3 regions of the Streptomyces sp. NPDC018019 genome follow, and region 1 is predicted to be linked to each of the others. Evidence: predicted binding sites of a transcription regulator. Region 1 holds the regulator's gene; each other region holds the start of a gene.
What was found. Region 1 encodes HrcA, which represses chaperone genes, less so after heat shock. Its sites were predicted from a motif close to TTNGCACTCNGNNNNNCNGAGTGCNAA; they were not measured.
Positions count from the first base shown of each region.

Region 2: a site for HrcA is predicted at 5,603-5,629, ahead of groES (co-chaperone GroES). Genes of this name have one in related genera too.
Region 3: a site for HrcA is predicted at 2,545-2,571, ahead of groL (chaperonin GroEL). Genes of this name have one in related genera too.

Region 1 covers NZ_JBIRGD010000004.1:142,410-152,860, forward strand. Annotated here, with positions in the region: gene ACH4FX_RS09020 (HAD family acid phosphatase) at 1-435, shown strand, start outside; gene ACH4FX_RS09025 (ribonuclease Z) at 484-1,389, opposite strand; gene ACH4FX_RS09030 (histidine triad nucleotide-binding protein) at 1,411-1,767, opposite strand; gene ACH4FX_RS09035 (hypothetical protein) at 1,969-2,787, opposite strand; gene ACH4FX_RS09040 (OsmC family protein) at 2,971-3,399, shown strand; gene ACH4FX_RS09045 (16S rRNA (uracil(1498)-N(3))-methyltransferase) at 3,478-4,221, opposite strand; gene ACH4FX_RS09050 (nitronate monooxygenase) at 4,218-5,345, opposite strand; gene dnaJ (molecular chaperone DnaJ) at 5,604-6,740, opposite strand; gene hrcA (heat-inducible transcriptional repressor HrcA) at 6,741-7,757, opposite strand; gene ACH4FX_RS09065 (MBL fold metallo-hydrolase) at 8,046-8,780, shown strand; gene ACH4FX_RS09070 (DUF3097 domain-containing protein) at 8,809-9,651, shown strand; gene ACH4FX_RS09075 (Uma2 family endonuclease) at 9,620-10,219, opposite strand; gene hemW (radical SAM family heme chaperone HemW) at 10,326-10,451, opposite strand, start outside.
Region 2 covers NZ_JBIRGD010000001.1:221,029-231,479, reverse strand. Annotated here, with positions in the region: gene ACH4FX_RS01165 (ABC transporter substrate-binding protein) at 1-265, shown strand, start outside; gene ACH4FX_RS01160 (carbohydrate ABC transporter permease) at 262-1,242, shown strand; gene ACH4FX_RS01155 (carbohydrate ABC transporter permease) at 1,242-2,192, shown strand; gene ACH4FX_RS01150 (hydroxyacid dehydrogenase) at 2,222-3,271, shown strand; gene groL (chaperonin GroEL) at 3,422-5,044, opposite strand; gene groES (co-chaperone GroES) at 5,148-5,456, opposite strand; gene ACH4FX_RS01135 (response regulator transcription factor) at 5,931-6,611, shown strand; gene ACH4FX_RS01130 (sensor histidine kinase) at 6,667-8,088, shown strand; gene ACH4FX_RS01125 (LCP family protein) at 8,144-9,460, shown strand; gene ACH4FX_RS01120 (FtsW/RodA/SpoVE family cell cycle protein) at 9,511-10,451, shown strand, end outside.
Region 3 covers NZ_JBIRGD010000005.1:129,688-140,138, forward strand. Annotated here, with positions in the region: gene ACH4FX_RS10630 (SDR family NAD(P)-dependent oxidoreductase) at 1-509, opposite strand, end outside; gene groL (chaperonin GroEL) at 736-2,358, opposite strand; gene ACH4FX_RS10640 (cold-shock protein) at 2,724-2,927, opposite strand; gene ACH4FX_RS10645 (MoaD/ThiS family protein) at 3,361-3,639, opposite strand; gene thrC (threonine synthase) at 3,700-4,989, opposite strand; SAM riboswitch class I at 5,007-5,159, opposite strand; gene ACH4FX_RS10655 (glucosyl-3-phosphoglycerate synthase) at 5,323-6,270, shown strand; gene ACH4FX_RS10660 (trehalose-6-phosphate synthase) at 6,409-7,863, shown strand; gene otsB (trehalose-phosphatase) at 7,902-8,756, opposite strand; gene ACH4FX_RS10670 (DUF3263 domain-containing protein) at 8,934-9,203, opposite strand; gene ACH4FX_RS10675 (extracellular solute-binding protein) at 9,313-10,451, opposite strand, start outside.

The DNA.
Region 1 (10,451 bases):
AACTACGAGCTCCAGGTCGGCTTCCACCACACCGAGGCGGCCCAGGACACGTACCTGGCGAGCACCGACATGGCCCCGGTCTTCGGCATGGACCGCCTCGTCAACTGGGCGCACGGCAAGGGGTACGAGGTCTTCTTCGTCACCGGCCGCAAGGAGGCGCAGCGCGAGTGGAGCGTGCGCAACCTCAAGAACGTCGGCTACGACGTGCCGCTCGACCGCACCCACGTCTACCTGAAGGACAAGAAGAACCCGCCGGCCTACCTGCCGTGCGGCGCCAACTGCTCGACGGTCGAGTTCAAGTCCGGCACCCGCAAGCACATCGAGGCGCAGGGCTACGACATCGTCGCCAACTTCGGCGACCAGTACAGCGACCTGAACGGCGGCTACGGCGACAAGACCTTCAAGCTGCCGAACCCGATGTACTTCCTGCCCTGACCGTTCGCGCGGGCGTGCGCGTCCTCAAGGGCGTATACGCCCGCGTCCTCACGCCCGCTTGGGCACCGGGACGCGCATCAGGTCGCGGGCGATGGTCAGTTCCCCGTCGAAACCGGCCGCCCGGGCCTGCCGCTCGAACTCCCCCGGATCCGAGTAGCGCTGGGAGAAGTGGGTGAGGACCAGGTGGCGCACGCCCGCTCCGGCGGCGACGCGCGCCGCCTGGCCCGCCGTCAGATGGCCGTGCTCCGTGGCCAGCCGCACGTCCTCGTCGAGGAACGTGGACTCGATGACGAGCAGGTCGCAGCCCTCGGCGAGCGCGTGCACCCCGTCGCACAGCCGGGTGTCCATGACGAACGCGAAGCGCTGGCCCCGCCGGACCTCGCTGACCTCGTCGAGGGTGACGCCGTTCAGCGCGCCCTCCCGCTGGAGGCGGCCGACGTCCGGCCCGGCGATGCCGTGCGCGGCGAGCCGCTCCGGCAGCATCCGGCGCCCGTCCGGCTCGACCAGCCGGTAGCCGTACGCCTCGACCGGGTGGGAGAGCTTGCGCGCCTCCAGGGCGTACGACCGGGTGTCCGCCAGCACCCTGTCGGCGGCCACCGGCTCCTCGGCCAGCTTCACCGTCTCCCGGTAGGCGGTGGCGTACCGCAGCCGGTCGAAGAAGCGCCGGCCGCTCGCCGGGAAGTGCGCGGTGACCGGATGCGGCACCCGGTCCAGGTTGATGCGCTGGATGACCCCGGCGAGCCCGAGCGAGTGGTCGCCGTGGAAGTGGGTGACGCAGATCCGGTTGATGTCGTGCGCGGCGACCCCGGCGCGCAGCATCTGCCGCTGGGTGCCCTCGCCGGGGTCGAAGAGGATGCCTTCGCCGTCCCAGCGCAGCAGGTAGCCGTTGTGGTTGCGGTGCCGGGTGGGCACCTGGCTGGCGGTGCCGAGGACGACGAATTCGCGTACGGACACGGTGGTGCGGCTCCGCCCCGGTCAGACCAGGCGCTGGAGGTCGCGGCCGCCCAGCACGTGCGCGTGGGCGTGGAAGACCGTCTGGCCCGCGCCGGGGCCGGTGTTGAAGATGATGCGGTAGCCGGTCTTGTCGACCTTCTCGTCGGCGGCCACGGCGGCGGCCTCGCTCAGCACCTCACCGGCGATCCGCGGTTCGGCGGCGGCCAGCTCGCCGGCGTTCGGGTAGTGCACCTTGGGGATCACCAGGACGTGCGTCGGCGCCTGTGGGCTGATGTCCCGGAAGGCGACGGTCGTCTCGGTCTCCCGCACGATCGTCGCCGGCACCTCGCCGGCCACGATCTTGCAGAACAGGCAGTCGGCCTGCGGTTCTCCCGCCACCGGTGGGCTCCTCCCGGGTCGTCGGCCGGTACGCGGCGGCTCGCCCGTCGGGGGCCGGCCCGTACCGTGCCGTACCGCGGCACGGCGTGCCGCGACACCATCACGTCTACGGGTCCGGATGTTACCGGGCCGCCCGTGGGCGGTGGTGCGGCGGCCGGGCCGGTGGCGGAACGGGCCCGGGACGGCGCGCCGGACGGGTGATCAGTGGTCGGCGGCCCAGGTCTGCTTCTGGTCGCCCTTTCCGTCGTGGCCGCCGTTGTCGTGGCCGTCACCGTCGTGACCGCCGCCGTGGCCGTTGCCGTCCTGGCCGTTGCCGTCGTGGCCGTCGTGACCGCCCTGGCCGTCGTGGTCGTGCGAGTCGTCCGAGCAGGTGTCACTGGGCGACGGGTCCGGGTCCGGATCGGGGTCGGGGTCGGGGTCCGGCGACGCGGTGACCGTGACCGTCACGGGCGGTGTGTCCGGTGGGTCGTCGGACGTGTGACCGCTGCTGGGCGGCTGGACGGTGTGCGTGACGGTCGGCCGCGCGGTGCCGGTCGGCGTGTCGGCGGCGCAGTCGCCGAGCACGCCGACCTGGAAGACGACCTGCCCGGCGACCCGCGCGGTGAGCCGGCCGCGTACGCAGCGGCCGTCGACCTCGGAGGTGACGCGCCCGGTGATGGTGATCTTGCTGCCGTGCGTGGTCTGCCCCTGGCAGTCGACGGTGGCGACCGTACGGCGGTGCGCCGTGGCCGTCGCGTTCGCGGCGGCCCGCTGGTCCCCTTCGAGGGTCGCCGTACAGCTCAGCCAGCTCACGTTCACGCCGATGCGCTCCAGCGCCCGCGTTCCCGCCCGGTCGGTGGTGTACGCGACCGACGAGGTGTTCAGTCCGCCGGCCGGCTCGCACGCGGACACCGCGACGACCGCCGCGCCCGCGGCACCCACCGCCGCGAGCAGCCTGCCGCGCCGGGCCGTCCGGGCCCGGGACCCGCCGGTCCGGGCGAGCCGTGTCCGTACGTGCCGTACGTCTCGTAAGCGCCCCATGGCCCCCATGTCCGGCAGCCTCCCACCGCCGCACGCGGACCAACAGTCCCGGCTCGGCCAGTGTGCGCCGCCGCCGTACGGACCGCCGTGTTCCGCCGGTCCGGGTCCCGCCGTACGCCGGGCCGGAATCACTAAGCTGATCCCCACAGACCGCCATCCGTCCACCATCTGGAGTCAGTCACCATGGCAACCACCCGCACCGCGCAGACCCACTGGGAAGGCAACCTGCTGGAGGGCAAGGGACAGGTCGCCCTCGCGTCCTCCACCGTCGGCACGTTCGACGTGAACTGGCCGGCCCGCGCCGAGCAGCCGAACGGCGTCACCAGCCCCGAGGAGCTGATCGCGGCGGCCCACTCGTCCTGCTACTCGATGGCCTTCTCGCACGGCCTCGCGGGCAAGGGCTACACCGTCGCGGCGCTGGACACCCAGGCCGACGTGACCTTCCAGCCGGGCGAGGGCATCACCGGCATCGTGCTGACCGTCAGGGCCAGCGTGCCCGGCCTGTCCGAGGAGGACTTCCAGGCCGCGGCCGAGGACGCCAAGAAGAACTGCCCGGTGAGCCAGGCGCTGGCCGGCGTCAAGAACATCACCCTCGACGCCCGGCTGGTCTGAGCCGGCGGGCGACGCGACGACGGCGGGGCCGCGGCAGCACGAGTGCCGCGGCCCCGCCGTCCCGTTTTTGACGTTGCGTCAACTCCAGCGGCCGGTACGGCCCAGCAGCAGCGCCGTGGCCGCCGTACCCGCCGTGGACGTCCGCAGCACGCTCCACCCGAGCCGGTACGCCTTCGCCCCCGCCTCCTCGAACGCCGCCAGCTCCTCCGGCGACACGCCGCCTTCGGGACCGACCACCAGCACGATCCGCCCGGACGGCGGGAGTTCGGCGGACGCCAGCGGCGCGCTCCCCGCGTCCCGGTCCTCGTGCAGGACGGCGGCGAAGTCCGCCTCCGCGAGCAGCGCCGCGACCTGCTTGGTCGACATCAGGCCGGTGACCTCGGGGAACCGCAGCCGGCGGGCCTGCTTGCCCGCCTCGCGGGCGGTGTTGCGCCACTTGGCGAGGGACTTCGCGGCCCGCTCGCCCTTCCACTGCGTGATGCACCGGGACGCGGCCCACGGGACGATGGCGTCCACGCCGGTCTCCGTCATGGTCTCCACGGCCAGCTCGCCGCGGTCGCCCTTGGGCAGCGCCTGTACGACGGTGATCCGCGGCGCCGGTTCCGGCTCGGTCTGCGTACCGGTCACCTCGACGACGAGGCGGTCCTTGCCCTCGGCCGCCCGTACGACGCCCACCGCGCCGGTCCCGTTGCCGTCGGTCAGCACCACGGGCTCGCCCGCGCGCAGCCGCCGTACCGAGACCGCGTGCCGGCCCTCGGGCCCGTCCAGCACGGTTTCGCCCGGGCCCGGGACGCTGTCGACGAGAAAGACCGGCGCCGTCACAGCGCACCTCCCGGCTCACCCGGGACGCCCGGCCCGGTGTCCTGGCCGCTTCCGAGGGCCAACCCGGCGCGTGCCGCTTCCAGTTCGGCCATCAGCACCTCGACCAGCTGCCCGGCCGGCAGCTGCCGCGCCAGCCGGTGCCCCTGCCCCGCCCACAGCGCCATGCCCTGCGCGTCCCCGATCCGGGCGGCGGCCTTGCGCAGGCCGGAGGTGAGGTGGTGCACGGCCGGGTAGGCGGCCGGGGCGTACGGGCCGTGCTCGCGCAGGAAGCGGTTCACCAGGCCGCGGGCCGGGCGCCCGGAGAAGGCCCGGGTCAGCTCCGTACGGGTGAACAGCGGGTTGGTCATCGCCTGCTTGTGCAGCGCGTGCGCCCCCGACTCCGGGGTGACCAGGAAGGCCGTACCGAGCTGCGCCATCGCCGCGCCCGCCGCCAGCACCGCGGCGATCTGCGAGCCGCGCATCAGACCGCCCGCCGCGATGAGCGGTATCTGCACGGCCTCGCGGATCTGCGCGATCAGCGACAGCAGCCCGACCCCGGCGCCGGTGCCGTCGGCCTGCGGGTCGTCGCGGTGGGTGCCCTGGTGGCCGCCGGCCTCGACGCCCTGCACACAGACCGCGTCGGCGCCGGACCACTGTGCGGCCTGCGCCTCGGCCGCCGTGGTGGCGGTCACGATCGTGTACGTGCCGACCTTGGCGAACCCGTCGAGCACGGCGCGGGTGGGACAGCCGAAGTGGAACGAGACGACCGGCACCGGGTCCTCGCGCAGGATGGCCAGCTTGGCCTCGTACCCGTCGTCGACGCCGCCGTACGGGTCGATCTCGTCCAGCGGGGTCTCGTACCAGGCCGACTCGCCCGCGAGCTGCTCGCGGTAGACCTCCACGGCCGCGTTGTCGGCGAGGGAGGGCTGCGGCATGAAGAGGTTCACGCCGAAGGGGCGGTCGGTCAGCCCACGCAGCTGCTTGATCTCCTGATACATGCCGTCCGCGGTCTTGTAACCGGCGGCCAGGAAGCCGAGCCCGCCGGCTCCGCAGACGGCGGCGGCCAGCTCCGGGCGGGAGACACCGCCTGCCATGGGAGCCTGCGCGATCGGATAGCGGCAGAGATCGGTCAGCGCTGTGGGCATGCCCACATCGTGTCACGCCGCACCACCGCACCCGAACCGGGGCCGTCCGCATCAAGATCAAACAGGCCCGGCGATCAGGGCACTTCGGGCGGGAACGGCGAACGGCGGCCGGGGACGCATGCCCCGGCCGCCGTCCGGTCCGGCCTGCTTGATCAGCGCCCGTTGAACGCGTCCTTGAGCCGCGAGAACAGCCCTTGCTGGCCCGGCTGACAGTGCCAGCCCGGGGGACAACCCCCGGCCCCCCGGCAGGACAACACGCTACCGTCCGTTGAACGCATCCTTGAGCCGCGAGAACAGCCCTTGCTGGCCCGGCTGGAACTGTCCCTGCGGGCGTTCCTCGCCGCGGAGCTTCGCGAGGCGGCGCAGCAGTTCTTCCTGCTCGGCGTCGAGCTTCGACGGTGTGATGACCTCGACGTGGACGATGAGGTCGCCGCGCCCGTTGCCGCGCAGGTGGGTGACGCCGCGGCCGTGCAGCGGGATCGACTGGCCGGACTGCGTGCCGGGCCGGATGTCGATCTCCTCCACGCCGTCCAGCGTCTCCAGCGGGCACTTCGTGCCCAGCGCCGCCGCCGTCATCGGGATGGTGACCGTGCAGTGCAGGTCGTCGCCGCGCCGCTGGAACGTCGGGTGCGACAGCTCGTGGATCTCCACGTACAGGTCGCCGGCCGGGCCGCCGCCGGGGCCGACCTCGCCCTCGCCCGCCAGCTGGATGCGGGTGCCGTTGTCCACACCGGCCGGGATCTTGACCGTGAGGGTACGGCGCGAGCGGATACGGCCGTCGCCGGCGCACTCGGGGCACGGGGTCGGCACGACCGTACCGAAGCCCTGGCACTGCGGGCACGGCCGGGAGGTCATGACCTGGCCCAGGAAGGACCGGGTGACCTGCGAGACCTCGCCGCGGCCGCGGCACATGTCGCAGGTCTGCGCCGAGGTGCCCGGCGCCGCGCCCTCGCCCGAACAGGTCGTGCAGACGACGGCGGTGTCCACCTGGATGTCCTTGGTGGTGCCGAAGGCCGCCTCGTCCAGCTCGACGTCCAGCCGGATCATCGCGTCCTGGCCGCGCCGCGTGCGGGAGCGCGGTCCGCGCTGCGAGGCGGTGCCGAAGAACGCGTCCATGATGTCGGAGAAGTTGCCGAAGCCCGCGCCGAAGCCGCCGGCCCCGCCGCCGCCACCCGCCTGCGAGAGGGGGTCGCCGCCGAGGTCGTAGACCTGCTTCTTCTGCGGGTCCGACAGCACCTCGTAAGCGGCGTTGATCTCCTTGAACCGCTCCTGGGTCTTCGGATCCGGGTTCACATCCGGGTGCAGCTCGCGCGCCAGCCGCCGGAAAGCCTTCTTGATCTCGTCCTGCGAGGCGTCGCGCCGTACGCCCAGGACCGCGTAATAGTCCGTGGCCACTTACGACTCCGCGAGGATCTGTCCGACGTAACGTGCCACTGCGCGTACCGCTCCCATCGTTCCGGGGTAGTCCATGCGGGTCGGTCCGACCACGCCGAGTTTGGCGACTGCCTCGTCGCCCGAACCGTAGCCGACCGCGACGACCGATGTGGACGTCAGGCCCTCATGGGCATTCTCATGCCCGATGCGTACGGTCATGCCGGAGTCCTTGGCCTCCCCGAGCAGTTTGAGGAGCACCACCTGCTCCTCAAGGGCCTCCAGCACCGGCCGGATGGTCAGTGGGAAATCATGCCCGAAGCGCGTGAGATTGGCGGTGCCGCCGATCATCAGCCGCTCTTCGGTCTCCTCCACCAGAGTCTCCAGCAACACCGACAGAACTGTCGAGACCGTCCCCCGGTCCTCCTGCTCGAAGGACTCCGGGAGATCCTGCACGAGCTGCGGCACGTCCGTGAACCGCCGGCCCACCACGCGGCTGTTCAGCCGCGCCCGCAGGTCCGCCAAGGAGGTCTCGCCGAACGGCGCGGGGCAGTCCACCATGCGCTGCTCGACCCGGCCGGTGTCCGTGATCAGGACCAGCATCAGCCGGGCCGGGGCCATCGACAGCAGTTCCACGTGCCGCACCGTGGACCGGGTCAGCGACGGGTACTGCACGACGGCGACCTGCCGGGTGAGCTGCGCCAGCAGCCGTACCGTACGTCCCACCACGTCGTCCAGGTCGACGGCGCCGTCCAGGAAGTTCTGGATGGCGCGCCGCTCGGGGCTGGACAGCGGCTTGACGCCTGCCAGCTTGTCGACGAAGAGGCGGTAGCCCTTGTCCGTCGGGATGCGTCCGGCGCTCGTGTGCGGCTGGGCGATGAAGCCCTCGTCCTCCAGGGCTGCCATGTCGTTGCGGACCGTGGCGGGCGAGACCCCGAGCTTGTGCCGCTGGGTCAGCGCCTTGGAGCCGACCGGCTCCTCGGTCCCGACATAGTCCTGGACGATGGCGCGCAGCACTTCGAGTCTGCGTTCACTGAGCATCGCGCACACCTCCAGTCCGGCCGTGTCACCGGCGCGCGGCCGGGTTCTTCCCGGGTCGTCTTCCCTGGCACTCATCAGGTCCGAGTGCCAGACCCGGACCAAGTGTACGGCCGGGTCACGTGGGCGGGGCAAGGGCCGCGGTACCGGGTCCGCGCTCCGGGAGCGCGCGGCCGGTCCGCCGCGGGCCCGGGCGGGCACCCGGCGACCGCGCGTGCCGCGGGCACGGCGGGCGTCCGGCGACCGCCGGCCCGGCGGGCAACGGTATCGCGCTGCCGCTAGCGTCTCGGTATGCGTACGACGTGGGAAGAGGCCGGGTGGGAAGAGCTCGGCGCGGGTGTCGGGCGGCGCCGGATGCCCGGCTGGGACGAGACGGTCGGTGCCGTCGTCGGCGCCTCCGGCGTGCTGATCGTGGACACCGGCGCGACGATCCGGGACGGTGCCGGACTCCGCCGTCAGCTGCGCGGCATCACGGGCCGGAACGTGACGCACGTCGCGCTGACCCACCCCCATTTCGATCACATCCTCGGCACCGCCGCCTTCGCGGGTGTCCAGGTCTTCGGCGCCGCGGGCCTCGACGCGTTCCTGCCGCGCGCCCAGGACGAACTGCGGCGCAGCGCGGAGTCGCACGGTGTGGCCCCGGATGCCGCCGCGGAGGCCGCCGACCTGCTGGTCCACCCGCACCATCTGGTCTCCGGCGAGCGCACCCTCGACCTCGGTGACCGGCAGGTGCTGCTGGCCAACGTCGGTCCCGGCCACACCGCGTACGACCTGGTGGTCCTCGTCCCCGGCAGCCACGGCTCGCCCGAGGTCGTCTTCTGCGGCGACCTGGTCGAGGAGTCCGGCGAGCCGCAGGCCGGGCCCGACGCGTTTCCCGGGCAATGGCCGGCCGCGCTGGACCGGCTGCTGGCCCTCGGCGGGGAGGACGCGCGGTACGTACCCGGGCACGGCGCTGTCGTGGATGCCCGATTCGTCCGTGAGCAACGTGACGCGCTCAGCCGTCGCTTCGGCGTGTCGCGGCGCTGACCGGCCATCCCTTCTTATCGTCTGTCGGATGCGCAGCAGACAGTACGGCCCGGACCTCACCCCGCCGTGGAAGAAGCAGCAGCCGGCCCCCGAGGTCGCGGCGGAGCCGGACCTGGTGGTCGAGGAGGCCGTGACCGGGTTCTGCGGGGCGGTGATCCGCTGCGAGAAGACCGCCGAGGGCCCCACCGTCACCCTTGAGGACCGCTTCGGCAAACACCGCGTCTTCCCCATGACGCCGCGCGGCTTCCTGCTGGACGGCAAGCCCGTCACCCTCGTACGGCCCGCGACCCGGCCGGCCGCGCGCGGACCGGCCCGTACCGCGTCCGGCTCGCTGGCCGTCCCCGGGGCCCGCGCACGGGTCGCCCGCGCGGGGCGCATCTACGTGGAAGGGCGCCACGACGCCGAGCTGGTGGAACGCGTCTGGGGCGACGACCTGCGCATCGAGGGCGTCGTCGTGGAATACCTCGAAGGCATCGACGACCTCCCGGCCATCGTCCGCTCCTTCTCCCCCGGCCCCGACGCCCGCCTCGGCGTCCTGGTGGACCACCTCGTCCCCGGCTCGAAGGAGTCCCGCATCGCGGCGTCGGTCACGGACCCGGACGTCCTGATCGTCGGGCACCCGTACATCGACGTCTGGGAAGCCGTGAAACCGTCCTCGGTCGGCATCCCCGCCTGGCCGTCCGTCCCCCGCGGCCAGGACTGGAAGACGGGCGTGTGCCGGGCACTCGGCTGGCCGGAGAACACGGGCGCGGCCTGGCAGCGGATCCTCGGCTCGGTCCGCTCGTACAAGGACCTGGAGCCGGCGCTGCTGGGGCGGGTGGAGGAACTGATCGACTTCGTTACGGGCGATACGGCCGGGAGTGGGGCGTGACGTCGGGGAACGTCTGGAACTTACTGGTGTCGAGCTCGACGCCGAGCAGGTCCAGGGGAACAGGGTCGCCGAACTTGCTGATGCGCTGCGCCGCGTAATCGGCTTCCTCGTCACTGCCGGTGGGCTCGGTGAGCAGGACGCAGTGGCCCATGATGGGGTCGATGATCAGGTAGGCGGGGATCTTACCGGCGGCGTAGATCGAGCGCTTGAGGCGGTAATCGCGGTCGACGCTGTTCTTCGAGACCACTTCTACGAGCAGCGTGACCAGCTCGGGGGGCAGCAACCGCCCCGATTCAGGCCCGGCATCGCGATCCAGCACGACGAGGTCGGGCTGCGGCTCACTGGTTTGTCGCAGGAAGTCGATGTCCTGCGTCTGAAGGCAGTCCCATTTCTGATCCGGGATCTGTCGCAGCACCCTCAGCACGATCCGGTTGTGCACCAGATCGGGACCAGCCATCATCACGATTTCCCCCCGCAGGAGTTCCGCCTTGTAGCCCTCGGGGACCTCAAGGTCCTCGAAGAACGCGACGAGGGGGTGAGTGGTCGGCCGGTCGTCCACAGCGGTCATCTCCGTGGTCCTCCGCTTCACGCCGTCGCCCATGAGTACGACAGCAGACTAGGAACCAGCGTAGGGCGATCCGCGCGGGAAGCACATGACTCACCCCGCCGAGTGATCAGTCCACCAGATCCCGCACCACCGCGTCCGCCAGCAGGCGCCCCCGCAGGGTCAGGACGGCGCGGCCCGCCTCGTACGGGACGGGCTCCAGGAGGCCGTCGGCGAGGGCGCGCTCGGCGGCCTT
Region 2 (10,451 bases), on a different contig from region 1:
CGCCCTGCGCCCGGTCGCCCGCCGGGCCTTCGACACCCGCTACTACGGCGGCCAGGACGTCTACGCCCTCTTCGACGCGGCCGCCGCCTCGGTCAACGCGAACTGGGGCTGGGGCCCGGCCACCAGCACCACCAACACCACGCTCAAGGACGAGTTCGGCAAGGTGGCGGGCGGTACGGGTTCGCTGGCCGCCGCCGTACGCGCCGGCAGCGACGCGACGGTGCGCGAACTGCGCAAGCGCGGCCTGAAGGTCATGGGCCGGTGAACGCCAGGACACGCGCCGCGGCCGTACTGCTCACCCCCTTCTTCGCCCTGTTCGGCGTGGTCATGGTCGTCCCGATCGGCTACGCGGTCTGGCTCAGCCTCTTCACCGAACAGCAGTCCGGCCTCGGTTTCGGCGGCACGCACACGGTCTTCAGCGGACTCGGCAACTACGCGGCGGCGCTCGGCGACCACGCCTTCCGCGACGGCTTCCTCGTCCTCCTCGGTTACTGCGCCCTCTACATCCCCCTCCTGCTCGCGGGCGCGCTCGCGCTGGCCCTGCTGCTGGACTCCGCGCTCGCCCGCGCCCGCCGCTTCTTCCAGCTCGCCCTGTTCCTGCCGCACGCCGTGCCGGGCGTCATCGCCGCCCTGATCTGGGTCTACCTCTACACGCCCAAGCTCAGCCCGGTCGTGGCCGCGATGGAGTCCGGCGGCCTCGGCCTCGACTTCCTCTCCCCCGCCGGGGCGCTGCCCTCCGTCGTCAACATCGCGCTGTGGGAGTGGCTCGGCTACAACATGGTCATCTTCTACGCCGCCCTCCAGGCCATCGACCGCTCGGTGATCGAGGCGGCCACCGTGGACGGCGCGGGCGCCTGGCGCATCGCGACCGGTGTCAAGCTCCCCCTGATCCGCTCCTCCCTCGTCATGGTGGCCCTCTTCACCGTCATCGGCTCGCTCCAGCTCTTCACCGAGCCACTGATCCTCAACCAGGGCTCCGGCTCCGCCGTCACCTCCTCCTGGACGCCGAACCTGTACGCCTACACCGCCGCCTTCGCCCGCAACGACTACGGCCTGGCCGCCGCCGCCTCCGTCCTGCTCGCCCTCACCGCCGCGCTGCTGTCCTTCGCCGTCACCCGCCTCTCCGGCCGCTCCGCCCGGTCCGCCCGGCCCGGACGTCGCCCGTCCCGCACGGCCGGCGCCCCCGGCACCGCCCGTCCCCCGCACCGTCCCCCGCTCGCCCACCCGAAGGGCAGGCCCTGATGGCGCCACCGCCCCGCACCGCCGACTCCGGCCCGGCGTCCCCCGCGCCCGTACGCCCGTCCCGCGCCCCGGCCGCACGCGTCCCGGCCGTACGCACCGCCGCCCGCCGCTCCCGCAGCCGCTGGCTCTCCCCCGCGGCCGTCAACGCGGCGCTCGTCCTCGCCGTCCTCTACACGCTCTTCCCCCTCGTCTGGCTGGTCACCGCCGCCACCAAGGACGCGGGCGGCCTGCTGGCCGGTGACGCCCTGTCCTTCGAGGGCTTCGACCTGGCCGGCAACCTCTCCCGCCTCGCCGCGGAGGGCGACGGCATCTACTTCCGGTGGTACGCCAACAGCCTGCTCTACGCGGGCGCCGGTGCCGCGCTGTGCGCCCTGATCTCCGTGGCCGCCGGCTACGCCTTCGACAAGTACACGTTCCCCGGCAAGGAACACCTCTTCGGCGTCGTCCTGCTCGGCGTCCTGGTCCCCACCACCGCGCTGGCCCTCCCGCTCTACCTGCTGGCCAGCAGGACCGGCGTGGTCAACACCTACTGGTCGGTGCTGGTGCCGGTGCTCGTCAACCCGTTCGGCGTCTATCTGGCCCGGGTCTTCAGCGCCGGCTACATCCCCGACGAGGCGCTCGAAGCCGCCCGTATCGACGGCGCGGGCGAGCTGCGCGTCTTCTGGTCCATCGGCCTGCGGATGGTCGCACCGGGCCTGGTGACCGTCTTCCTCTTCCAGTTCACCGCGATCTGGAACAACTTCTTCCTCCCCCTGGTGATGCTCTCCGACCAGCGGCTCTTCCCCGTGAGCCTCGGCCTGTACGCCTGGAACGGCAACGCCCACGGCGAGCCGTCCTTCTACCCCCTCGTCGTCACCGGCTCCCTCCTCGCCGTCCTCCCCCTGATCATCGCCTTCGTGTCCCTCCAGCGGCACTGGAAGGCCGGACTCACCGCCGGAAGCGTCCAATGACGCCCCCGGACCAGGAGCACGCTTCCACCATGCACCACACCACTGACAATCGCTCCGACCAGGCACGACTCCACCCCGCGCTGCTCCTCGCCATGCAACCGGGCCTCGCGGAACGCCTGCTCGCCGACCGCCACCGCAGCCGCCTGACGGCACTCACCCGCACCGATCCCGGCCTGGTCGCCCACGACTTGGCCGACCCGCCCCCGGCCGTGGCCACCGCGCTGACCCACGCCGAGATCCTCCTGACCTCGTGGGGCGCGCCCCCGCTGACCTCGGCCGTCCTCGACCGGGCCCCGTGCCTGCGGGCCGTCATCCACGCCGGCGGTTCGGTCAAACACCATGTCAGCAGCGCCTGTTGGGACCGCGGCATCGCCGTCACCTCGGCCGCCGCGGCCAACGCGCAGCCCGTCGCCGAATACACGCTCGCCGCGATCCTCTTCGCCAACAAGCGCGTCCTGCACACCGCGCACCGCTACCGCGCGCTGCGCGCCCCCCACAACTGGTACGAGGAACTGGAAGGCGCCGGGAACCACCGCCGTACGGTGGGCGTGATCGGCGCCTCCCACATCGGCCGCCGCGTCATCGCCCTCCTGCGCCCCTTCGACCTGACGGTCCTCCTCCACGACCCGTACGTGGACGAGTCCGAGGCCACCCGCCTCGGCGTCACCCTCGCCTCCCTCGACGACCTCTGCGCCGCCTCCGACGTGGTCACCGTCCACGCCCCCGCACTGCCCGCCACCCGCCACCTGCTCGACGCCCGCCGGCTGGCCCGCATGCGCGACGGGGCCACCCTGATCAACACCGCCCGCGGCACGCTCGTCGACGAGGCGGCCCTGCTCCCCGAACTCGTGTCCGGCCGCCTCAACGCCGTCCTGGACGTGACCGACCCACCGCTACCGCCCCCCGGCTCGCCCCTGTACGACCTGCCCAACGTCCTGCTCACGCCGCACATCGCCGGTTCCCTGGGCGGCGAACTCCACCGCATGGCCGACCAGGCGCTGGACGAGGTGGAGCGCTACACGAAGGGGCAGCCGTTCGCCGCGCCCGTACGTCCGGGGGAGCTCGACCGCTCGGCCTGACACGGCGACTCCTCCGAGCCCTTCCCCGCGCTCCCGAATTCCGCGCTCCCGAACCCCGTGCTCCCCCGCCCCGTGTTCACCGTGCCCCCGTGAACGGGACGAGGCCCGGCCCCCTCGAAAGGGGACCGGGCCTCGTACGGCTGAGGTGCCTCAGTGGGCGTGGCCGTGACCGTGACCGGCCTCGGCCTCCTCCTCTTCCTTCTTCTCGACGACCAGGGTCTCGGTCGTGAGCAGCAGGGAGGCGATCGACGCGGCGTTCTCCAGCGCCGAGCGGGTGACCTTGACCGGGTCGATGACGCCGGCCTTCACCAGGTCGCCGTACTCGCCGGTCGCGGCGTTGAAGCCCTGGTTCTTCTCCAGCTCCGCCACCTTCGAGGTGATGACGTAGCCCTCCAGGCCCGCGTTCTCGGCGATCCAGCGCAGCGGCTCGACGGCGGCGCGGCGGACCACGGCGACACCGGTGGCCTCGTCGCCCTCCTTGCCGAGGTTGCCCTCCAGCACCTTGACGGCGTGCACCAGGGCGGAGCCGCCACCGGAGACGATGCCCTCCTCGACCGCGGCGCGGGTCGCGGAGATGGCGTCCTCCAGACGGTGCTTCTTCTCCTTGAGCTCGACCTCGGTGGCCGCACCCACGCGGATCACGCAGACGCCGCCGGCCAGCTTCGCCAGACGCTCCTGGAGCTTCTCGCGGTCCCAGTCCGAGTCGGTGGTCTCGATCTCGGCCTTGATCTGGTTGACGCGGCCCTCGACGTCCTCGGACTTGCCGCCACCGTCCACGATGGTGGTGTCGTCCTTGGTGACGGTCACGCGGCGGGCGGTGCCCAGCACGTCCAGACCGGCCTGGTCGAGCTTGAGGCCGACCTCCTCGGCGATGACGGTGGCGCCGGTCAGGGCGGCCATGTCGCCGAGCATCGCCTTGCGGCGGTCGCCGAAGCCGGGGGCCTTCACCGCGACGGCGTTGAAGGTGCCGCGGATCTTGTTGACGACCAGGGTCGACAGGGCCTCGCCCTCGACGTCCTCGGCGATGATCAGCAGCGGCTTCGAGGAGCCGGCCTGGATGACCTTCTCCAGCAGCGGCAGCAGGTCCTGGATCGAGGAGATCTTGCCCTGGTGGATGAGGATGTACGGGTCCTCCAGGACGGCTTCCATGCGCTCCTGGTCGGTGACCATGTACGGCGACAGGTAGCCCTTGTCGAAGGCCATGCCCTCGGTGAAGTCCAGCTCCAGACCGAAGGTGTTGGACTCCTCGACGGTGATGACACCGTCCTTGCCGACCTTGTCCATCGCCTCGGCGATCAGCTCGCCGACCTGCTTGTCCTGGGCGGACAGACCGGCCACGGCGGCGATGTCGGACTTCTCGTCGATCGGGCGGGCGGTCGCGAGGAGGTCCTCGGACACGGCCTTGACCGCGGCGTCGATGCCCTTCTTCAGGGCGGCCGGGGAGGCACCGGCGGCGACGTTGCGCAGGCCCTCGCGGACCAGCGCCTGCGCCAGCACGGTGGCGGTGGTGGTGCCGTCACCGGCGATGTCGTTGGTCTTGGTCGCCACCTCCTTCACCAGCTGCGCGCCGAGGTTCTCGTACGGGTCGTCGACCTCGACCTCACGGGCGATGGTGACACCGTCGTTGGTGATGGTGGGGGCGCCGAACTTCTTGTCGATGACGACGTTGCGGCCCTTGGGGCCGATCGTCACCTTCACGGTGTCGGCAAGCTTGTTGACGCCGCGCTCAAGGGCGCGACGGGCGTCCTCGTCGAACTTCAGGATCTTCGCCATGAGTTACGTGTCCTTAGTCGTTCTCTCCAACGAACTGCGCCCCGGGTGACCGGTTGTTTAGACGCGGGAACCAGGGGCGCAGATCAAGGCAATCTTCGGTGAATTACTTCTCGACGATCGCGAGCACGTCGCGCGCCGAGAGGACGAGGTACTCCTCGCCGTTGTACTTCACCTCGGTGCCGCCGTACTTGCTGTAGAGCACGACGTCGCCGACGGTCACGTCGAGCGGAAGACGGTTGCCGTCCTCGAAGCGGCCCGGGCCCACGGCCAGGACGACGCCCTCCTGGGGCTTCTCCTTGGCAGTGTCCGGAATGACCAGGCCCGAAGCCGTGGTCTGCTCGGCGTCGAGCGGCTGGACCACGATGCGGTCCTCAAGCGGCTTGATGGCAACCTTGGAGCTGGCGGTCGTCACGATCCGACCTCCCCCTTCGGAGATCTCACGGGGTTAACTGTCTGAGGTGGCGACCAGGTGGATCCGTCGTCGCGGGTGCCGGACCTGCCCGTCGCTGTGTTTGGCACTCCCCGGTGGAGAGTGCCAGAGCCGAGACTATGACGCGGTTAGCACTCGGTCAAGCGGAGTGCCAATGCGCCTTGCGGCGCGTCTTTCCGGTTACGGGGGTCGTGGCCACCTTGCCCAGGTGGGGGGCCGGGGAATCCTTGGCCCGGGGGTGCATGCCGCACGCCGCATGCCGCTGTCGCGGCGGGTGGGGGTGTGGGCCTTCGCGCTGCGCGCTGATCGCATTTGGTTGCGTTGTGGGGCTCGGGGCCCCCACCCACCGGACCCCTCGCGCACGGCGCGCACCCCCACCAGGCGTAAGGCGGAAGCCGCGCACCCCACCCCCTCACCCGCCGCGTCAGCGGCATGTGTAGCCGCCACAATGGCCCCATGCACATACTGGTCGTGGAGGACGAAGAGGGTCTGGCCGACTCCTTGCGGCGGGGGCTGGCCGCCGAGGGGCACTGGGTCGATCTGGCCCGGGACGGCCACCGCGGTCTTGAGCTTGCGTTGACCGGGGACTACGACGCCATCGTGCTGGACGTGATGCTGCCGGGGCCCAGCGGTTACGAGATCTGCGGGCGGCTGCGCCGCCGCGACGACTGGACGCCCGTGCTGATGCTGACCGCCAAGGACGGCGAGTACGACGAGGCCGAGGGCCTGGACTCGGGCGCCGACGACTACCTCACGAAACCGTTCTCCTTCGTCGTGCTGCTCGCCCGCCTGCGCGCCCTCACCCGGCGCGGCCGGGCCGCCGAGCGCCCCCGTACGCTCCAGTGCGGCGACCTCACCCTGGACGCCGACGCGCGCCGCTGCCGCCGCGGCGAGACCGACATCGAGCTGACCGCCCGCGAACTGGCCGTGCTGCGCTGCCTCATGGCCGGTGACGGCCAGGCGGTCGCCAAGCGGGACATCCTCGACGAGGTCTGGGACTCGCCGGCCGACGTGGACCCCAACATCGTCGAGGTGTACGTCTCGTCGCTGCGCAAGAAGGTCGACACCCCGTTCGGCCGCCATTCGATCCGTACCGTGCACGGCACGGGCTACCGGATGGCGCCCGGTGAGGACTGAGCCCCGCCCGCAGGGCCGGAACCGGACCACCCGATTCCGGCGCGGCCCCGCCTCCATGCGCGGCCGTTCCGCCGCGGCCGCCGCCCTGGCCATGGCCCTCGTCCTGGCGGTGGGCGGCGGCTGGCTCTACGCGCTGCTGCGCGCCAACCTCCTGGACAACACCACCAGCCGCACCGAAGTCGCCGCCCGCAAGGTCGCCGCGCAGGCCGACACCGGCGCCCTTCCCGACGTCCTGTCCTCGCCCGCCGACGGCGTCGACCTGGTGCTGGTCCTGGACCCGGCGGGCCGGGTCGTCGCGACCAGCCTCCGCTCCGCCGACCCGCTCGCCACCGAGCTGCGGGACCTGCGCCCGCCCCCGGGCCAGGACTCCGCCGACCGCGTCCTCAGCGGCGCCCCGGCCGCGGCGGCGGGCGGCTCGCGGGCGGACGTGGTCGTGGTCCGCGCCACGCCGCCCGGCGGGGACGGGCAGGCGCGGTACGTGTACGCCGTGACCGTGCTCTCGGACGTGGACGACGCCACCCACGCCATCGGCGTCGCCCTGCTCGCCAGCGCCCCGCCGCTGATCGCGCTGGCCGCCGCCATCGCCTGGGCGGTGACCGGGCTGGCGCTGCGCCCGGTCACCGCGATCCGGCGGGAGCTGGCCGCGGTCAGCGAGAGCGAGCTGGACCGGCGGGTGCCGGACCCGGCGGGCGGTGACGAGATCGCGCTGATGGCCCGTACGGTCAACGCCACGCTGGACCGGCTGGAGCAGGCCGTCACCCGGCAGCGCCAGTTCGTCGCCGACGCGTCGCACGAGCTGCGCAACCCGATCGCGGCCGTACGGTCCCGGCTGGAGGTCGCGCTCGCGGCCGGGCCCGCCCCATCCGGAGAACCCGCTGCTCGTCCGGTTCCGACCGCCGACCTCGAACGATCCGTGCGCGCGGCCCTCCGCGACACCGAGCGCCTCCAGCGGATCGCCGCCGACCTGCTCCTCCTCGCGCGGCTCGACGCGCACGCCCCGCGGGCCGCCGAGCCGGTCGACCTGGCCCTGCTGGCGGCCGAGGAGGCCGCGCGCCGGCCGGCGGGCGGCGGGCCCCGGCTGGTGGTGGTGGCCGACGAGCCGGTCCCCGTGCGGGGCGATCCGGCGCAGCTGGAACGCCTGCTGACCAATCTGGTCGACAACGCCCTGCGCCACGCGCGTTCCGAGGTCCGCGTTCTCGCGCGGCCCCAGGAGGACGACGGTCGGCAGACCGTACTGGAGGTGGTGGACGACGGCCCCGGCATCCCGCCCACCGCCCGCGAGCGGGTCTTCGAACGCTTCGCCCGCCTGGACGCCGCACGCGACCGGGAGACCGGCGGTACGGGGCTGGGCCTGTCCATCGCCCGCGGCATCGCCCGTGCGCACGGCGGCGACCTGACCGTACGGGACCGCGCGGACGGGCAGCCCGGCGCCCGTTTCGTGGCCACCCTGCCCGCCCCGGCGCCCGCCCGCCCCTGAACCCCTCTTCAGAACCTTCAGGCTTTCTTCAGCCCCGCCCGGCGAGCCTGTCCGGATGAAGCACCGTCGCAGGCTCACCACCCCGGACGACGCAGCCCGCCCGCAGGGGCGGCGGCGCGGAGCCCGGCACGGCCGCCGGACCCGGCGCCGCGTGCTGCGCAGGCTGGCGCTGTGCGCCGCCGTGCTGCTGCTGTGCACCGCCGGCGCGGGCTGGTACTTCTACCGGGACCTGACCGGGCAGATCGGCTCGTCGCGGGCGCTCGGCGACGGCGCGCCGAAGTCGTCCGGCGGGGCGACCAACATCCTGCTGATGGGGCTGGACAGCCGTAAGGACCAGGACGGCAACGACCTGCCGAAGGACGTCCTGGAGAAGCTGCACGCGGGCGCCTCGTCCGACATCGGCGGTTACAACACCAACACCCTGATCCTGCTGCACGTGCCCGCCGACGGCGGCCGGGCCACCGCCTTCTCCATCCCGCGCGACGACCTGGTGGACGTACCAGGCCACGGCAAGGACAAGATCAAGAAGGCGTACGGGCTGGCCAAGGCCGCCGCGGAGGACCGGCTGGCGCGCCAGGGCGTCACCGACCACGACCGGCTGGAGCACGCGGGGCGGGAGGCGGGCCGCCGCGCCGAGATCGAGACGGTGCGCGCCTTCCTCGGCGTGCCGATCGACCACTTCGCCGAGGTGAACCTGGTGGGCTTCCTGCACATCGCGGACGCGCTCGGCGGCGTACCGGTGTGTCTGAAGCACGCGGTCAAGGACCGGTACTCGGGCGCCGACTTCCCGGCCGGGCGGCAGACCCTCGACGGGCCGCAGTCGCTGGCGTTCGTCCGGCAGCGGCACGGGCTGCCCGCGGGCGACCTGGACCGGACACGCCGCCAGCAGGCGTTCCTCGCCTCCGCCACGCACAAGCTGAACTCGGCGGGCACCTTCACCGACCCGCTGCGCCTGCTGCGGCTGCTGGACGTCGCCAAACGCGACCTGGTGATCGACGAGGGCTGGGACCTGCTGTCGTTCGTCGAACAGGCGAAGAACCTCTCGGGCGGGAACGTACGGTTCACCACGCTGCCCGTCGAGGGGTTCGCCAAGCACCGCGGCGAGGACGTGAACCTGGTCGATCCCGACAAGATCCGCCGGCTGGTCGCCCGGGAGACCGGGGCCGCGGACGGCCGCTCCCCCGCACCCGGCACCCCGGCCGCCCCCGGTGCCGGACCCGGCGCCACACCCGTCACACCTCTCTCACCTGCGGGAACCCTGCAACCGTCGCCCTCGTCTTCCTCATCGGCGGGGGAGTCCGGTTCGGGGACGGAAGGTTCCGGGCAGACGGCTCCCATGATCGATGGCGGAGGCATCCCGTGCGTGGACTGACGAGCTCGCTCCGGCCCCCCGGGGGCCCGGAGAGCGACGCCGAGCGCACGATGACGTTCGCCGCCCTGGCCCAGGCCCCCGACCGGCGGCGCACGGAGATGTGGCTGCTGGCCTTCGCCGTACTGATCACGGTCTTCGGCTACACCTACACCGACTTGTCGATGAACGGCCGGCTGCCGTCCGGGCTGCCCGGCTTCGCCGCCGCCATGTTCTTCATGGCGCTCGTCCCGCACCTGGTCGTACGCCGCTTCGCGCAGCGCGCCGACCCGCTGATCCTGCCGCTCGCCACACTGCTGTCCGGCTTCGGCCTGGTGCTCCTGAACCGCCTCGACATCACGTACGCGGCCAAGCCCAGCCTGCACATGACCCCGGCGGCGGGCGGGCAGCTGGTGTGGACGGTGATCGGGGTGGCGGTCTGCACGGCCACGCTGATGCTGCTGCGCGACCACCGCTTCCTCCAGCGCTACATCTACCTGACGATGGCCGTCGCGCTGGTGCTGCTGATGGCCCCCGCGTTCTTCCCCGGCGACACGTACGGCGCCAAGCGCTGGATATTCATCGGACCGCTGTCGCTCCAGCCCGGCGAGTTCGTGAAAATAATGATCGCGGTGTTCTTCGCGGGCTACCTGACGCTGAACCGCGACGCGCTGGCGCTCACCGGGCGCCGCGTCATGGGCGTCCAGCTGCCGCCCGGCCGCCAGCTCGGCCCGATCTTCACCATCTGGATCATCAGCCTGCTGGTGCTGGTCTTCGAACGCGACCTCGGTACGTCGCTGATCTTCTTCGGCCTCTTCGTGATCACCCTCTACATGGCCACCGAACGCACCAGCTGGGTGCTGTGCGGCCTGGCCATGGCCGTGGCCGGCGCCGCCGTCGTCGGCTCGACCGAGCCGCACGTCAAGGGCCGGGTGATGGCCTGGCTGCACCCCATGGACATCTTCCTGCCCCAGCAGGAACGGCCCCCGGGCCTGGTCTCCGAACAGGCCGCGCA
Region 3 (10,451 bases), on a different contig from region 1:
ACGACTGCGCCACCGTCCCGCAGCAGCGGCAGCGCGCGCTGGACGGTGAAGAAGACGCCCTTGAAGTTCACGCCGACCGCACGGTCGAAGTCGGCCTCGGTGATCTCTTCGAAGGGGGCCGCGGCGTACACCCCGGCGTTGGCGAAGATGATGTCGAGGCGCCCGAAGCGCTCGCGCACGGCCTGCACCACGGCGTCGAGGTCGGCGACGGAGGCGGTGTCGGCCCGTACGGCCAGCACCCGGTCCGCGGCGGCGCCCGCCACCCCCGTGCTGCCGCCCGCGACGGCCGTCTCACCGCCCGTCACCGCCGCTTCCGCCCGTTCCCGCAGGTGCGCGGCGGCGGTGTCGAGGCGGCGCGCGTCGCGTCCGCACACCACCACCCGCGCGCCGTCCGCGAGCAGCCGCCGCGCGGCCGCCAGGCCCACACCGCTGCTGCCGCCGGTGATCAGCGCGACGGTGTCCGCGTCGAACCGGTCCGGTCGGGCGGTCTGCCCGTTTCGAGTCGTCATGGGGGTTCGTGTACCCGTCACCCGGGGGCCACGCAAGGACCGCCGTACCCAACCGCCGTGCCCGACCGTCGGACCTCAGCCGTACGGAGCCGGGCGCCCGCCGGGCACGGACCCGGACGCGCGCCGGTCCCGGGCGCCTGCCGGGCCCGAAAACGCCGCCGGGGCGGCACCCCCCTGGGAGGAGGGGTACCGCCCCGGCGAACCAAGGACAGGTGATCCGGGAGGATCAGAAGTCCATGTCACCGCCCGGCATGCCGCCCGGAGCAGCCGCGGCGGCCTTCTCCGGCTTGTCGGCGATGACGGCCTCGGTGGTCAGGAACAGCGCGGCGATCGACGCGGCGTTCTGCAGCGCGGAGCGCGTGACCTTGGCGGGGTCGATGATGCCCTCGGCGATCATGTCGACGTACTCGCCGGTCGCGGCGTTCAGACCGTGGCCGACGGCCAGGTTGCGCACCTTCTCCACGACGACGCCGCCCTCGAGGCCGCCGTTGACGGAGATCTGCTTGAGCGGGGCCTCCAGCGCCAGCTTCACCGCGGCGGCACCGGTGGCCTCGTCACCCTCCAGCTCCAGCTTCTCGAAGACCGAGGAGGCCTGCAGCAGGGCGACGCCACCGCCGGCGACGATGCCCTCCTCGACGGCCGCCTTCGCGTTGCGCACGGCGTCCTCGATGCGGTGCTTGCGCTCCTTGAGCTCGACCTCGGTGGCGGCACCGGCCTTGATGACGGCCACGCCGCCGGCCAGCTTCGCCAGGCGCTCCTGGAGCTTCTCGCGGTCGTAGTCCGAGTCGCTGTTCTCGATCTCGGCGCGGATCTGGTTGACGCGGCCCTGGACCTGCTCGCTGTCGCCGGCACCGTCGACGATGGTGGTCTCGTCCTTGGTGATGACGACCTTGCGGGCGCGGCCGAGCAGGTCGAGACCGGCGTTCTCCAGCTTGAGGCCGACCTCCTCGGAGATGACCGTGCCACCGGTGAGGATGGCGATGTCGCCGAGCATGGCCTTGCGGCGGTCGCCGAAGCCCGGGGCCTTGACCGCGACGGACTTGAAGGTGCCGCGGATCTTGTTGACGACCAGGGTCGACAGGGCCTCGCCCTCGACGTCCTCGGCGATGATCAGCAGCGGCTTGCCCGACTGCATGACCTTCTCCAGCAGCGGAAGGAGGTCCTTCACGTTGGAGATCTTCGAGTTGACGATGAGGATGTACGGGTCGTCGAGCGACGCCTCCATCCGCTCCATGTCGGTGGCGAAGTACGCCGAGATGTAGCCCTTGTCGAAGCGCATACCCTCGGTGAGCTCCAGCTCCAGACCGAAGGTCTGGGACTCCTCGACGGTGATGACGCCTTCCTTGCCGACCTTGTCCATGGCCTCGGCGATCAGCTCGCCGATCTGGGTGTCGGCGGCGGAGATGGAGGCGGTCGAGGCGATCTGCTCCTTGGTCTCCACGTCCTTGGCCTGCTCCAGCAGGGCGGCGGAGACGGCCTCGACGGCGCGCTCGATGCCGCGCTTGAGCGCCATCGGGTTGGCGCCGGCGGCGACGTTGCGCAGGCCCTCGCGGACCAGGGCCTGGGCCAGGACGGTCGCGGTCGTCGTGCCGTCACCGGCGACGTCGTCCGTCTTCTTCGCGACCTCCTTGACCAGCTCGGCGCCGATCTTCTCGTACGGGTCTTCGAGCTCGATCTCCTTGGCGATGGACACACCATCGTTGGTGATCGTGGGGGCGCCCCACTTCTTCTCGAGGACGACGTTACGGCCCTTGGGGCCGAGGGTGACCTTGACGGCGTCGGCGAGCTGGTTCATCCCGCGCTCGAGACCGCGCCGTGCCTCCTCGTCGAACGCGATGATCTTGGCCATGTGAAGTGGTCCTCCCGGACTGGGGGTCCCCCCGGACGGAGTCTGGGGGAGGGTGGATACTCCGGACCGCGCTGGCGCCCGCGACGGACGGTCTGCGACCCTGTGGTTCCTTGCCCCACCGGCCCGCCGACCTCACCGAGTCGGTCCTTAGCTGTCACTCTCACTCGTAGAGTGCTAACGCAATGATTAGCACTCGACCCACGAGAGTGCAAGCGCGTTGGCGAGAGCTCTCCCCCGGCGCGACAACCGTCAAACCGGGCACGGCCGGATGGCCCGGCGCGCCCCGCGGCGTCCGGGCCGCATACAGAAGGTCCGCGCCTCCCCAAGGAGACGCGGACCCTCGTACGCAGCAGTCGGTCGGCGCTTCAGCCGGCCACGCGGACCATGTCCGCCTGCGGCCCTTTCTGGCCCTGCGAGATCTCGAACTCGACCCGCTGGCCCTCCTCAAGGGTGCGGTAGCCGTCCATCTGGATCGCGCTGTAGTGGACGAAAACATCCGCACCACCGTCGACCGCGATGAAGCCGTACCCCTTCTCCGCGTTGAACCACTTGACGGTGCCCTGAGCCATGCCTAACTCCCCTATTACTGGCCCTTGCACAGGACCGCACTCCGCGGACCCGGGTCAGACCTCACCCCCCGACAGGAGGGGGTGTGCGCCGGAACGCGTCGACCGCCGCTGAATGTATCTGTCCAACTGCCCAGCGCAACAGGTCAATCGGACGAGAATTCTGCGTGCGAACAATCGCAAAAATGCGGATATATGCCCATACTCCTGGGCAAGTCGGGCCGGGCATAGCTCACCAACGCGACAATTCATGTCCACACTTCGCCCACAACTTGCCGGGGTCTTCTCTGCGCTCGGCACGCGTACGACGAGGGATCACCACAACTGTATCGCCTTTAACAACACGGAATCGCCCCGTCCGCTTCGTGGCGGACGGGGCGATTCCGGCCGTCGGCCCCGGAAAGGGCCGGAAAGAATCCTTACGGCTTCCTGGCGCTCAGCAGCCGCCGGCCACCGCCGGAATGATCGAGACGCCCGCGCCGTCCGGGGTCGGGGTCTGAAGGCCCTGCTCGAAGCGCACGTCGTCGTCGTTGACGTAGACGTTCACGAAGCGGCGCAGCTTGCCGGTGTCGTCCAGGACGCGCGCCGCGATCCCGGAGTGGTTCTTCTCCAGGTCCGCGATGACCTCGGAGAGGTTCGCGCCCTCGGCGGGCACCTCGGCCCGGCCGCCGGTGTAGGTGCGCAGGATGGTCGGGATGCGGACGTTGACGCTCATGGTGTTCTGCCTTCCGGCTTGCGGGCGGGATGCGGGAGGGAGGGACGGGACGGGTGGCGGTCAGCCCGCCAGGCCGGCCGCGCGGAACGCGTCCAGGCTCGGCCGGATGGTGGCCGTCGGCCCGGTGGTCGGCGCGACCGCGTCCAGCGTCTTGAGGCCGTCCCCGGTGTTCAGCACGACGGTGGTCAGCGCCGGGTCGAGCAGGCCGTTCTCGATCAGCTTCTCGGTGACGCCCACGGTCACCCCGCCGGCGGTCTCCGCGAAGATGCCCTCCGTACGGGCCAGCAGCTTGATCGCGTCGACCACCTGCGCGTCGGTGACGTCCTCGACGGCGCCGCCGGTGCGCCGGGCGATGTCGAGCACGTACGGGCCGTCGGCCGGGTTGCCGATCGCCAGCGACTTGGCGATGGTGTCCGGCTTCTGCGGCCGTACCACGTCGTGGCCCGCCTTGAAGGCGGTGGAGACCGGCGAGCAGCCCTCGGCCTGGGCGCCGAAGATCTTGTACGGCCGGTCCTCGACCAGCCCGAGCGCGATCAGCTCCTTCAGCCCCTTGTCGATCTTCGTGAGCTGGGAGCCGGAGGCGATCGGGATGACGATCTGGTCCGGCAGCCGCCAGCCGAGCTGCTCGCAGATCTCGTAGGCGAGGGTCTTGGAGCCCTCTCCGTAGTACGGGCGCAGATTGACGTTGACGAAGCCCCAGCCCTCGCCGAGCGGGTCGCCGATCAGCTCCGAGCAGAAGCGGTTGACATCGTCGTAGGTGCCCTCGATGCCGACCAGCTCGCCGCCGTAGACCGCGGCCATGACGACCTTGCCCGCCTCCAGGTCGTGCGGGATGAACACGCAGGAGCGGAAACCGGCGCGGGCCGCGGCGGCGCCCACCGCGCCGGCCAGGTTGCCGGTGGAGGAGCAGGACAGGGTGGTGAAGCCGAAGGCGCGGGCGGCCTCGACGGCGATGGCGACGACCCGGTCCTTGAAGGAGTGGGTCGGGTTGCCGGAGTCGTCCTTGACGTACAGGCCGCCGGTGACGCCCAGCTCGCGGGCCAGGTTGTCGGCCTTGACCAGCTTGGTCAGGCCGGGGTTGAGGTTGGGCTTGGCCGCCACGTCGGCGGGGACGGGCAGCAGCGGCGCGTACCGCCAGATGCTGTTGGGGCCCGCCTCGATCCGCTTGCGCAGCCCCTCGGGGTCGCCCGCCGGCAGGTCGTACGCCACTTCCAGGGGCCCGAAGCAGACGGCGCAGGCGAAGATCGGTCCGAGGTCGAAGCGCTCGCCGCACTCGCGGCAGGACAGGGCGACGGCGGGGCCCAGGGAGACCGTGGTGGAGAGGGTGCTTTCGGGGGATTGCACAGCCATGGAGGCGAGGCCCTTTCTCCTCATCTTCCTCGCGGCGCATCTCGCCACGAGACGGAATTGGCACCTTCCCTAGCCGGAGCCCCGCGGTCCGCGGCGGGCGCGGAGACGAGACGGCTGGAGGGTTGCCGGGGCTTCAACGGGCCGTGTCCCTCTGCCCCTCTGGATGAGCGGTATGGCGCTGGGCCGGGGCCCAGGCGTTTGTCGCGGCGACCCCGGCATGTCCGGGGCGATCGCGTTGTTCAAGACTGTAGCCGAAGGGCCGGGCGGTTGAGACAGCCGTCCGCACCGCGAGATGGATCACATCGCTGGTCCGGGAACGAAGGAGACGCGCAGGTGCTGGAAGAGGTGGAGCGCTGGCTGGCCAGCCGGTCCTGGTCGGCCGCCGACCGCCCGCTCGACCGGCTGCTGGCCGCCAAGCGCGAGACGGGGCAGACGGTCTCCGTCGTGCTGCCGGCGCTCGACGAGGAGGCGACGGTCGGCGCGATCGTCGAGGCGATCCGTACGGAGCTGATGACACCGTCGGTGCCGCTCGTCGACGAGCTGGTGGTGCTGGACTCCGGGTCCACGGACGGCACGGCCAAGGTCGCGGCCGAGGCGGGCGCGCGGGTGGTCCACCGGGACGAGGTGCTGCCGCGGCTGCCCGCGCTGCCCGGCAAGGGCGAGGTGCTGTGGCGCTCCCTGCTGGTCACCCGCGGTGACATCGTCTGCTTCGTCGACGCCGACCTGCGCGAGTTCTCCGCCACGTTCGTCTCCGGGATCGTCGGGCCGCTGCTGACCGACCCGGGCGTGCAGTTCGTCAAGGGGATGTACGACCGGCCGCTGGGCGAGGCGGCGGGGCAGGGCGGCCGGGTCACCGAGCTGGTCGCCCGGCCGCTGCTGAACCTGCACTGGCCGCAGCTGGCCGGATTCGTGCAGCCGCTGGGCGGCGAGTACGCGGCCCGCCGGTCGCTGCTGGAGCGGCTGCCGTTCCCGGTGGGCTACGGCGTGGAGCTGGGCCTGCTGGTCGACGCGCTGCACACGGCCGGGCTGGACGCGCTGGCCCAGGTCGACGTCGGGGTGCGCAAGCACCGCCACCAGGGCGGCCAGGCGCTCGGCCGGATGGCGGCGGCGATCTACCGCACCGCGCAGCTGCGGCTGGCGCGCGGCCACCTGGTGCGCCCGCGGCTGACCCAGTTCGAGCGCGGCGAGGCCGGTTTCGTACCGCGCACCTGGGACGTGGACACCGAGGAGCGGCCGCCGATGGCGGAGATACCGGAGTACGCGGAGCGCCGCGCGGCCTGAGCCGGGGCCGGGTCGGGGCGCTCCCGGCACAGAGCCGGAGAAGCCCTCCGGGTACCTCGCCGGCCACCGCGGAAAACCGTGACGTCCGCCCTGGGCGCCGCACGTTTGAGCGGATCTGTCGCGGGCTAGTCTCGCAGCATGGTCTCCGCGCGTTCTGGTGCCCAGGTTCTCGTCGCGTCCAATCGCGGCCCGGTCTCGTACACGAAGGGGGAGGACGGCTCGCTCACCGCCAAACGGGGCGGCGGCGGGCTGGTCTCCGGTCTCTCCGCCATCGGCTCCGACGGGGCGGTGTGGGTGTGCGCCGCCCTCGGGGACGGCGACCGTGTGGCCGCCCGGCGCGCCGGCGGCCACCTGGACACCGCCGACACGGGCGGGCAGCACGTGCGCATGCTGGACATCCCCGCCGATGTCTTCACCGACGCCTACAACGGCATCGCGAACTCGGTGCTCTGGTTCGTCCACCACCTGCTCTACCAGACACCGCTGGAGCCGTCCTTCGACGAGGGTTTCCGCGCCCGGTGGGCGTCGTACGAGGCGTACAACGCGGCCTTCGCGGACGCGCTCGCCGACGAGGCCGCGCCCGGTGCCGTGGTGCTGGTGCAGGACTACCACCTCGCGCTGGTCCCCGGCCTGCTCCGCGCCCGCCGCCCCGACCTGCGCATCGGGCACTTCTCGCACACGCCGTGGGCGCCCGCCGACTACTTCCGGATGCTGCCGGACGACGTGGCCGAGGCGGTGCTGCTCGGGATGCTGGGCGGCGACCGGGCGGCGTTCCTGACGCGCCGCTGGGCCGAGGCGTTCGCGGAGTGCTGCGTGGCGGTGCTGGGCGCCGAGGTCACGCACGGGGACGACGGGCTGAGCGTCACCCACGCGGGCCGTACGACCCGGCTCGGCGTGCACGGGCTGGGCGCGGACGCGGAGTTCCTGCGGGAGCGGGCGCACCGGCCGGACGTGGACGAGCGGCTGGCCGCGCTGCGCGAGCAGATCGGCGGCGAGGACCGCAGGACGATCGTCCGGGTGGACCGTACGGAGCTGTCGAAGAACATCGTGCGCGGGCTGCGCGCGTACCGGGCGCTGCTGGCCGGTCGCCCCGAGTGGCGCGAGCGCGTCGTGCACGTGGCGTTCGCCTACCCCTCCCGGCAGGACCTGGAGGTCTACCGCGCGTACACGGACGAAGTCGGGCGGCTCGCCGAGGAGATCAACGCCGAGTTCGGCACACCGGGCTGGCAGCCGGTGGTGCTGCACGTGAAGGACGACTTCGCACGGTCGCTGGCCGCCTACCGGATCGCCGACGTGGCGCTGGTCAACCCGATCAGGGACGGTATGAACCTGGTCGCCAAGGAGATCCCGGTGGTCTCGGAGCGGGGCTGCGCGCTGGTGCTGTCCCGTGAGGCCGGGGCGTACGCGGAGCTGGGCGACGACGCGTTCTGCGTCAATCCGTACGACATCACCGGCACCGCCGACGCGCTGCACGAGGCGCTGTCCCTGGAGGACGGCGAGCGGGCCGAGCGCACGAAGCGGCTGGCCGCGGCGGCCACCGCGCTGCCGCCGGACCGGTGGTTCCTCCAGCAGCTGCGGGCGCTGGAGCAGTAGCGGAGCCGGGGCCCCGGGGAGGGCCCCGGCCGCGTGCGTCAGGCGGCCGTCTCCAGCCGGTCCGCGAGGGCGTTCAGCAGGGCGACGACGCCCGCCGGGCCGTCGACGACGAGGTCGGCCCGGCCGGCCAGCTCGGCGACCTCCGCGCTGCCGCTGCACACGAGCACCCCGGCCAGGCCGTCCGACCGGAGCTTGTCCACGGCGGAGTAGGCGGCGAGGTCGCCCAGGTCGTCGCCCGCGTAGAGGACGGTGGTGGCGCCGGTCTCGCGTACGTAGTCGGCCAGCGCGACGCCCTTGTCCATGCCGGGCGGGCGCAGTTCGAGGACGTACCGGCCCGGTTCGACGATCAGGCCGTGCCGTTCGGCGAGCGCGTACAGCGGCTCGCGCAGCAGCTCGAAGGCGGCCTGCGGGTCCTCGGCGCGGCGGGTGTGGACGGCGATGGCGCGGCCCTTGTCCTCCACCCACGAGGCGTGCCAGGCGCCCAGCCCGTCCAGGACGCCGGGCAGTTCGGCCTGGACGGCGGCGACGCCCGGGGGCGGCGCGGGGGCCTGGACCGTGCCGGTGGCCGCGTCCCAGCGCTCGGCGCCGTAGCCGCCCAGGATCACGAGCCGCTCCAGGCCCGGCGCGTCCGCGAAGCCGCCGAGGCGGACCGCGACGCCGGCCGGGCGTCCGGTGATGACCACCGGCGAGCACAGGCGCGGTGCCAGGCGGGCGAGCGCCGCCACGGCCCCGGGGTGGGCGCGGGCCTTCTCGGGGTCGGGCACGATGTCGGCGAGCGTGCCGTCGAAGTCCAGAGCGATCACGGCCCGGCCGGGGCTGTCCAGCAGCGCGGCGAGGCCGTCCCGGCCCGCTTCGGTGACCGGCGTCGGCAAGGTGTTCGGGGGGCTGCCCATGGCGACGACATTACCGGGCGGGCGCGGGCGCGTGCCGGGCGTACCGGCGCATCGGCTACAACGTGCCGTCGCCGCCGGACCGTACGGGCGGCTCCGCGCCGGACGGGGCGGGGCTCGGCGGCAGGCGGCGGGACGGGGCTCGGCAGCAGGCGGCGGGGCGGCGGCAGACGGCAGGGCTCAGCGGCGGCTGCGCCGGGCCTCGCGGACGCGGCGCAGCCGGTTGACCGTGACCGGGTCGTGGGCGAGCGCCCGCGGGTCGTCCAGCAGCGCGTTCAGCAGCTGGTAGTAGCGGGTCGGCGAGATGCCGAGCCGCTCGCGGATGACCCGCTCCTTGGCCCCCGGGCGCGGCCAGGAGCGGCGTTCGACACCGAGCACCGCCTCGTCCTGGGGGGACAGTGCTCCTATGCCACCGCCTCCGGTGCCGCCCTCGGTGCCGTCGCTCGTCATCACCCGTCCACGATAAGGCCGCGGTACGACAATCCCCGCCGCCGTCCCGGAACCCCCGGGGTGCGGGGCCCGCCCGGCGCCCCGCGCCCGCGCGCTCTCGCGCGCCGGCTCACTTGACGGTGTTGTCCGCCTCGTTCGCCGTGTTCTGGATGTCGCTGAGCACACCGGCCGGGTTGCCGTTGGCGCCCACCGCGGTGCCCATCTTCGCCTTGACGGTCTTGCTGACCAGCGGCCAGGAGGTCTTGTTCGCGGGGTAGAACTCGGCGGTGGCCAGCTGCCGCAGGAAGCTGTGCAGCTTGGCGTACTTGCTGTCGGCGAGCATCGCCTGGGAGCCGGAGGTGGTGACGGGCAGCAGGCCGTACTCCCCCGAGAAGTCCATGACGTTCTTCTCGTTGTAGACGAAGTCCAGGAACTTGCCGACCTCGTCGCGGTGGCCGTTCTGCTTGAACGCCGTCATCCAGTCGGCGACGCCCATGGTCGCCTTGGCCTTGCCGTCCACACCCGGCAGGTCGACGGTGCCGTAGTCGATGCCCTTGGCCTCGGCCTGCTTCATCAGGGTGGGGTGGCCGTTGAGCATGCCGACGTCACCGGCCGCGAAGGCGTTGAAGGCGTCCTGGCGGTTGAGCTTGGCCGGGTCCATACCGGTCAGGCCGGGGCCGACCAGGTCCTTCTTCAGCCATTCGAAGGTCTTGACGTTCTGCGGGGAGTCGATCGTGTACTTGCCGATGCTGTCCGTGTAGCTGCCGCCGCCACTGAGCATCCACATCAGCGTCTCGGCCTGCGTCTCCTCCGGGCCGAGCGGCAGCGCGTACGGCATCTTCACGCCCTTGGCCTTGAGCTTGGCCGCGTCCGCGGCCACCTCCGACCAGTTCTGCGGCGGGTCGGTGATGCCCGCCTCGGCGAAGAGCTTCTTGTTGTAGAACAGGCGGCGGGTGCTGGCGCCGAACGGCATGCCGTACTGGATGCGCTGGTACTCCCCCGCCTCGGCGAGGGCGGGCACGAAGTCGGCCTGCACGGGTATGGAGAGCAGCTGGTCGGCGCTGTAGAGCTTGCCCTCGGCCGCGTAGTCCGCGTACGCGCCGATCTGCGCCATGTCCGGCGCCTTACCGGACTTGACCAGGTCCTCGACCTTCTTGTCGACGTCCTTCCAGCTGTAGACCGAGACCTCGACCTTGATGCCCGGGTTCTTCTTCTCGAACTCCTTGGTGAGCTTGTCCCAGTAGTGCTGGGAGGAGTTCGCCTCGGTGT